2 regions of the Marinobacter salinisoli genome follow, and region 1 is predicted to be linked to the other one. Evidence: riboswitches for the same ligand, from Rfam matches in the RefSeq annotation. Region 1 holds a riboswitch; the other holds the start of a gene.
The links. A riboswitch is a leader RNA that binds a small molecule or an ion and turns the genes downstream of it on or off. The one in region 1 is predicted to bind thiamine pyrophosphate.
Positions count from the first base shown of each region.

Region 2: linked by a shared signal. The riboswitch ahead of thiB (thiamine ABC transporter substrate binding subunit) and the one ahead of thiC (phosphomethylpyrimidine synthase ThiC) in region 1 are both predicted to bind thiamine pyrophosphate.

Region 1 is NZ_CP071247.1:1,463,985-1,468,194, reverse strand. Features, by position in the region: gene LPB19_RS06690 (NUDIX domain-containing protein) at 1-257, opposite strand, end outside; gene thiC (phosphomethylpyrimidine synthase ThiC) at 357-2,234, opposite strand; TPP riboswitch at 2,340-2,468, opposite strand; gene LPB19_RS06680 (TolC family outer membrane protein) at 2,650-4,029, shown strand; gene waaA (lipid IV(A) 3-deoxy-D-manno-octulosonic acid transferase) at 4,062-4,210, opposite strand, start outside.
Region 2 is NZ_CP071247.1:2,721,993-2,726,202, forward strand. Features, by position in the region: gene LPB19_RS12350 (ATP-binding protein) at 1-1,177, shown strand, start outside; tRNA gene LPB19_RS12355 (tRNA-Cys) at 1,227-1,300, opposite strand; tRNA gene LPB19_RS12360 (tRNA-Gly) at 1,396-1,471, opposite strand; TPP riboswitch at 1,649-1,752, shown strand; gene thiB (thiamine ABC transporter substrate binding subunit) at 1,807-2,808, shown strand; gene thiP (thiamine/thiamine pyrophosphate ABC transporter permease) at 2,824-4,210, shown strand, end outside.

The sequences.
Region 1 (4,210 bases):
CAGGGTGACTGCTCCCGCCCCAGGGCCCCCAGACGAAACTGCTCCAGCAGCACCACCTCATCGCGGACGGGATCGTAAGGCAGTACGCAGGTCGCATCCCCGCGGATGAACAGCTCACGAGTGAACACCGGCATTTCGCGCCCATCGAAACGGGCATGGGTAAGCCAGAGTTTGTCGAGGCGAAAAAACCCCTGGAAGACGGTCTCCCGCCTTTCAACATGAACATCACTGGCATTGAACTGAAACGGACTGGTCATTTTTTCTCCAACTGAACCCAACCTTGAACAATAGCCGGTGATTCTGACTCATTGCAAGCCAGCCCGAACCACCCGCCAGCGCCAAAAAAAACGGGCCACTCAGATCTTGTCGTACAGCTTGCCTCCGGACTTTCTGAATTGCCGGGATTTTTCCTGCATTCCGGCTGCCAGGGCCGTGCGCTCATCCAGAGCATTGGCCTTGGCATAATCCCTTACCTCCTGGGAAATCTGCATCGAACAGAATTTCGGGCCACACATGGAGCAGAAATGCGCCACCTTGGCAGACTCCTTGGGCATGGTTTCATCGTGATACGCGCGGGCCGTGTCCGGATCCAGCCCCAGATTGAACTGGTCCTCCCAGCGGAACTCGAACCGGGCCTTGGAAAGGGCATCGTCCCGCAATTGAGCTCCCGGGTGCCCTTTGGCCAGATCCGCCGCATGAGCAGCGATCTTGTAGGTGATGATGCCGGTTTTGACATCTTCCTTGTTGGGCAGCCCCAGATGCTCCTTCGGCGTGACGTAACAAAGCATGGCGCACCCATACCAGCCAATCATGGCGGCGCCGATACCGGAGGTGATGTGGTCATACCCCGGAGCTATGTCCGTTACCAGCGGCCCCAGGGTGTAAAAAGGCGCCTCGTCGCAGCATTCCAGCTGTTTATCCATGTTCGCCTTGATCAGGTGCATGGGTACGTGCCCCGGCCCCTCTATCATCACCTGCACATCGTGCTTCCAGGCAATCCTGGTCAGCTCCCCGAGGGTTTCCAGCTCGCCGAATTGCGCAGCATCATTGGCGTCGGCCACGGAACCGGGCCGCAGACCATCGCCGAGACTGAAGGACACGTCATAAGCCTTCATGATCTCGCAGATGTCTTCGAAGTGTTCGTAAAGGAAGCTTTCCCGATGATGCGCCAGGCACCACTTGGCCATGATGGACCCTCCCCGGGACACAATACCGGTGACCCGCTTGGCGGTCAGCGGCACGTGATGAAGCCGCACCCCAGCATGAATGGTGAAATAATCCACGCCCTGCTCGGCCTGTTCGATCAGGGTATCGCGAAAGATTTCCCAGGTAAGGTCCTCTGCCACACCGCCCACTTTCTCCAGTGCCTGATAGATTGGCACCGTGCCAACGGGAACCGGTGAGTTGCGGATGATCCACTCCCGCGTCTCATGGATGTTCTTGCCGGTCGACAGATCCATGATGGTATCGGCGCCCCAACGGATGCCCCAGGTCAGCTTGTCGATCTCCTCCTCGATGGACGAACTGACTGCCGAGTTGCCGATATTGCCATTGATCTTTACCAGGAAGTTGCGGCCGATGATCATCGGCTCGACCTCCGGGTGATTAATATTGGCGGTGATAATGGCGCGCCCGCGCGCAACCTCGTCCCGCACAAACGCCGGTGTAATCTCATCCGGCAGCGAGGCGCCGAAGGACTGGCCTTGATGCTGTGACGTCAGAAGCCCCTGCTCCCTTGCCTCCTGAAGCTTCATATTTTCCCGAATGGCGACGAACTCCATCTCAGGCGTAATCACCCCCTGACGGGCATAGTGCATCTGGGTGACGTTCCGGCCCGACTTTGCCCGCAGCGGTTTCCGGGCATCAAAAAAACGCAGTGGATCGAGCCGGGGGTCGACATTCCGGCGGCGGGTATATTCCGAGGTGTACTCGCCCAATTCCTCCACGTCATCACGCTCTTTGAGCCAGGCCGCCCTGACCGGCGCAAGCCCTCGCCTGATATCGATCCGGGCCTTGGGATCCGTGTAGGGGCCAGAGGTGTCGTAGACCATGACGTCGGGATTCGGCTCGCCCCCCATGTCAGTGGGCGTCACACTTTGGCAAATGGCGCGCATCGGCACCCGGAGATCGGCGCGCGACCCCTGAACGTAGACTTTTCGGGAACTGGGCAGCGGCTCGGCGGCGGCAGAATCGACACGGGCAGAATCTTTCAGAAAGGAGGGTTGTTCTGTCATCAGTGGCTCCGGCATTGGCAGATGAACATCTGGTCGCGTATGACGGAGCCTGGCCTTACTGATACCTGTTTAGCGAACAGGCGCACGAGAGTGCGACGGCCAATGATCGTTCTGGTCGTTGATTCCTACGCCGGTATTATCCGGATCAGGTTGCGGGTTCTGCAGTGCAATCTCAGCCGACTTTCAGGCCGCTCTTCATCAAGAGCAATCCGGTCAGCACCCCGTCAAGACGCGAAACTTGGTTGTGTGACACCCAAAATGAGTGCCGTTTGCAAGTGTAGAGCTACGCCCATTTATTGTCCATAATGGCCGACCCATGCCTACACGGCGACTGCCCCTGGTTTTTTGTCCATTTTTGTCGGCAGTTACAGCATTTACGCGGGACACCTTGGTGCACAGGTATTCAGGAGACACTATGAAGAAACGACTGCTTTCCGGACTGGTAGGCCTGATGGCGACTCAGTCCGTTTTTTCCATGGATCTGGTAGAGACCTACGAGAAAGCACTGTCTTACGACTCCGGCATAGCCGCCGCACAGGCCCGCTACGAAGCACAGCAAGCCGCCAGCGATGTGACCCGCAGCGCACTGCTTCCGCAAATCGGCGCCTTTGGCGAAGCCAACCACATTGACGTCGATGGCCCGAATCAGGATACCGGCTACCAGGAACTGAGCTACGGTGCCCGCCTGACCCAACCCGTATTCCGGGCCGACGCCTGGTATCGATACGATGCCAGCCAGTTTCAGTCCGAATCGGCGCGGGCCCAGTTCAATCTGGCCCAGCAGCAGCTCATCCTGGATGTCGCCACGGCTTATTTTAATGTGCTTCTGGCGCAGGACACGGTAACCACAGCCCTGGCCGCCGAAGCGGCGATTCAACGCCAGTATGAGCAGGCACAGGAGCGTTTCGACGTCGGCCTGATCGCGATTACCGAAGTGTATGAGGCCCGCGCCACGTTCGATGACACCCGCAGCCTCCGTATTGTCGCGGAAAACCGGCTGAACGTTGCCCGTGAGCAGCTGGCTCGCCTGACCGGTGAATTTGCCGAAGACCTGGAAAATCTGCGCGAGAACTTCCCCTTGGCCCGCCCGGAGCCGATGGATCCAAAGGCTTGGGAAAAAACCGCGCTGGAGCAGAACTGGTCTATTCAGTCCGCACTCTACGATCTCGACACCAGCGAGGCCAACCTGAAGGCGGCCAAAGCTGGCCACTATCCCACCCTTGACCTGAATGCCTCCTATGGCAAGTCCGACATCGATGGCCTGGAGGATCCCGGCGCCGTATTTACCCAGAGGGATGGCACCACAACGCAGGGCGTGATCGGCCTGACGCTGAACGTGCCCCTCTACACCGGCGGTGGCACCCAGGCTGGCGTTCGGCAACAGCGCTCCTTGCTGACCGTGGCAGAAGAGGACCTGAACACGGTGCGCCGTGACGTTCGCGTGACCACTCGCAGCCTGTTCCTGACGGTCAACAACAACATTGAGACCGCATCTGCCCTCGAGCAAACGATCGTGTCCCGGCGCAGCGCACTGGATGCGACACGCGCCGGCTATGAGGTGGGCACACGAAATATTGTCGAAGTACTGGATGCAGAGCGGGCCTACTATGTGGCACTCAGGGATTACGCCAATGCGCGCTACGATTACGTGGTCAATACCCTGCGCCTGCAACAGGCCGCTGGCACATTGAGCCCACAGGATCTGATCGTGCTTAACAACTGGCTGAGCGAGACAGCGCCGGGCATCGAAGCCCTGGCAAATGACGCTGAAGTGCTGGACGACCCCAGCCAGTGATCCTTCAGGGCGGGCCGCTCAGGCGCCCGCCCTCACAGGCGCTCGATAATTCCGCTTACCACCTTGTCCAGCGCACCCCGGTTTTTCTGCACCACGGCCAAGGCCCGCTCTCCCGACGCCCGCCGGGCCTCCGGATGCCCCACCAGAGCAATCAGGCTCTGAGCCAACTCATTAGCATCGG
Region 2 (4,210 bases), 1.3 Mb from region 1:
TGCCGCTGAGAAGCGTCGAGCCGAAAGTGCTAACGAAGCCAAAACGGCATTCCTCGCCACCGTCAGTCACGAACTTCGAACCCCGATGAACGCCATTCTCGGCCTGCTGAACCTGATCAAGGTCAGCGGTAGGCTCACTCCCAAGGACCAGCAGTACATCAACACAACCCATGAGTCTGCAGAGCATCTCCTGACCCTTCTCAACGAGTTACTGGATCTATCGAAGATGGAAGCCAACCGGCTGGAACTGGAGTTCGGAGATTTCAATCTGGCGGAAGTGGTCCGTAAAACACTAAAGCTCTCCAATGCCAAGGCCTTACAGAAACGTCTTGAGTTGATCGAAGACATCGGAGAAGACGTGAGCGTCATCGTCAATGGGGATGCCGGCCGCCTACAGCAGATTTTGCTGAACTTGCTCTCCAATGGCATTAAATTCACGGACAAAGGCTCCATCACCCTGGCAGTTCACCAAGCTGGATCTGACAATGGTCGGCAGTTATTTCGCTTTGTGGTAACCGACACAGGGGTCGGTTTCGACGATGCTCAGGCAGACAAGCTTTTTCTGCCGTTCTCACAGCTCGATTCAACCGCCGCTCGAAAACACGAAGGTACTGGACTGGGACTGGCCATTTGCAGAAGGCTGATTGAAAAGATGGGGGGTAGCATCCGTGCCCATGCACGTCCGGGATCGGGTGCGCAGTTCGAATTCGAGTTACCGCTTGAGATTCGGGCAAAAGAAACCCAGCTGCCAGAAGAGTCATCGGATTCCGTAGCGACACCTGCGGAAATGGGTCACCCCCCTATTCGAGTGCTGCTCGCTGAAGATTCACTGGCCAACCAAATCGTGTTTCGCGCCATGCTCGAAGGAACCGGGTACGTGGTGGATGTTGCCGGGAATGGTCTTGAGGCCCTAGAGCTAGCTAAAACCATGGATTACGACCTCATCCTGATGGACATTTTTATGCCCGAAATGGATGGTCTCCAAGCGGCCAGATTAATACGCGGAGAATCCCGGTTCAAAGACAAGCCTATAGTCGCACTCACCGCCAACGCGATGCCGGGAGACCAGGCCAAGTTCCTCGAGGCCGGCATGGACGATTACATCGCCAAACCCGTTGTCAAAGCCAATCTGATTCGTACGCTGAACAAATGGGCTTTGCCATCAGTGAAAGGTTGATAGCGGCTCAGTCAGCAAGTCGGAGAGCTTGTCGGTGTTCAGGGAAAATTGGAGGCGCGGGTCGGAATCGAACCGGCGTACACGGAGTTGCAGTCCGCTGCATAACCACTCTGCCACCGCGCCGGGGAAAAGCCTGAAGGATTAAGGCTTAGCTGCTCTCAGGTGGGCTGTGAGAGACTTTTGAATCAATTTCTACCCGGCGTGGGCCGGAGAAAAATTGGAGCGGGAAACGAGATTCGAACTCGCGACCCCAACCTTGGCAAGGTTGTGCTCTACCAACTGAGCTATTCCCGCTCTGCGTGCCGGTTCTTGCCGACAACGGAGGCGTATTCTACGGATTCGACCGGGTGCGTCAACCACTTTTTTCAACTTTTTGATTTGCCGGCGACAGTGGTTACTTTTTGTTCTGGCCTGCCAAAACCACCTGAGCTTTATGCCCGTTTAATCCTCCTAAACCCATGTTAGACTGTGCTTTTCTCAACGGGGTGCCCGACCTTCGCCAGGCTTGGGCTGAGACCATACCCGCGGAACCTGATCCGGATCATGCCGGCGAAGGGATTGAGTGCCGCTAACATGCCCGACTCCGGGCACCATGGTCGTACCCCACCGGTGTTTAGAGGATAACTGGTATGGCCATTCGTGCACTCAGCTTCATTATTGCGACCTCACTCTTCTGCTCCACTACAGCCCACGCTTCCGAGCTGAACATATACACCTACCCCTCGTTCGTTGCCGAATGGGGCCCCGGCCCAGCCATAAAAACAGCCTTCGAAGCCCGGTGCCAGTGCGTTGTTAATTTTGTGGCACTGGACAGCAGCGTTGATATTCTGCAGCGCCTGAGATTAGAAGGTGATTCTACCGAGGCTGATCTGGTTCTTGGCCTGGATAACGGGACCATGGAAGCGGCGCGCAAGACGGGTCTGCTCGACTCGCACGACACCGATCTGACAGCGTTAGAGCTGCCCATTGATTGGCAAGATGAGACGTTCGTGCCCTACGACTGGGGCTACTTTGCGTTCGTTTATGATACTGAGCAGCTATCAAGCCCTCCTCAAAGCATGGAAGCCCTTATTGACGCCCCCGATGATCTTAAAATCATCATTCAGGACCCGCGCACCAGCACGCCCGGTCTCGGCCTGTTGCTATGGATTCGTCATATTTACGGCGAACAGGCACCCGAGAAGTGGCAGGCGCTGAAAGGCAAGATCCTGACGACAACAAAGAGCTGGAGTGACGGCTACTTCTCACTGTTCATGAACGGGGAAGCTCCGATGATCCTGTCGTACAGCACCTCCCCGGCCTATCACATGGCCATCGACAACACCGAACGTTACCAGGCCGCGGAATTCGATGAGGGCCACTACCTGCAGGTGGAAGTCGCGGCCGTGGTCGCCAACAGCGATCAGCAGGCCCTGGCCCGTGAGTTCCTGGCATTCATGCTCACGCCAGCATTTCAAAATCACATCCCCCTGAAGAACGTTATGTATCCAGCGATCGACCTCGGTGACGACATGCCTGAGGTATTTGACCGTCTGATAGAGCCCGAAACCACCCGGTATTTCCCACCGGCAACGGTATCGGCCAACCGGCGAGCCTGGGTAGATGAATGGCTGAACGCCATGACGCGCTAAACGCGGCTGCTTGACGTGGAGCGGCCCGTCCATCCCCCGCTGAGTAACCCCCGTTGGCTGCGATGGCCTGGCATCGTGCTGGCGGCGGGCATACTGTGCGTCGCCTCTGTCGGGGTCGGTGCCCTGCTCTGGCAATCAGCGGATTTGCCGTTCCGAGATCTCTGGACCAGCCCTTACCTGCGTAACGTGGTGAGCTTCAGCATATGGCAAGCGACCCTCTCTACGCTGTTCAGTATTCTTCTGGCGATTCCTCTGGCGCGTGCGCTGGACCGGCATCGCGCCTTCCCGGGACGCTCACTGCTGCTTCGGCTGATGGAGTTAAGCCTGGTGATTCCCACCATTGTGGCGGTATCCGGCCTGGTTGGAATTTATGGCCGTCAAGGATGGCTCACGGGCTGGCTTTTTCCTGTCCATGGTCAACAAATCTGGAATCTCTATGGGCTGAACGGCATCGTGCTCGCCCATGTGTTCTTCAATGCGCCCCTGGCAGCCCGGATCTTCCTTGTCGCCCTTGAGAGCGTTCCCGAGCCTCAGCGACGCATCGCCAGCCAACTGGGGCTGGGTAACATCTGGCTCTGGCGTTCGCTGGAATGGCCGGCAGTGAAAGCCATTCTTCCGGGGTTGGCGACATTGGTGTTTACCCTCTGCTTTACCAGCTTCGCCATTGTCATGACACTGGGCGGCGGGCCCGGTTCGACAACGCTTGAGGTGGCGATCTACCAGGCGTTGCGGTTCGAATTTGATTTCTCACGAGCTGCCATGCTCGCCATCGTACAGATGCTGATTTGCGGCTCACTCTGGTATCTGGCTGTGCGTCGCGGCATGGATAGCGCGCTGGTTCCTGCCCGGCACCTCGCGATGGCGCCCAGGCGCAAAGACAGTGTGGGCCCGGGCCGCTTCGGAGATTATTTGCTGATCGCCGGATTCACGCTTTTCCTGTTGCTGCCATTGATCTTTGTGACCCTGAAAGGCGTGCCCGGCGTTGCTGGCGCCCTGAGCCCCTTACAGGACTCAGTGTTACTCAAGGCCACCCTTCGAAGTCTGTTGATTGCGCTACCCGCTGGACTGATCTCTGTAATCGCAGCGCTTCTAATACTGGGGGCCTACCGGGTTTCCGTCAGCCCTGTATTGGCCCGCCTTCCGGCGACCCTGGCCCACCTGCCCCTGTTTGTTCCCCCGCTAGTTCTCGGCACTGGCCTGTTCCTGGCCCTTCGGCCGAAACTGGGCATGAGCACCGAGGGCCTCGCTCTGGTAGCACTGATCAATGCATTAATGGCACTTCCATTCGTGCTTCAGCTTATCCGGGGCCCGCTCAACGCCATAGACCCCATGACCCTGCGACAGGCTGACCAACTGAATATCCGTGGCTGGTATCGCTGGCAACAGCTGTACTGGCCCCGCC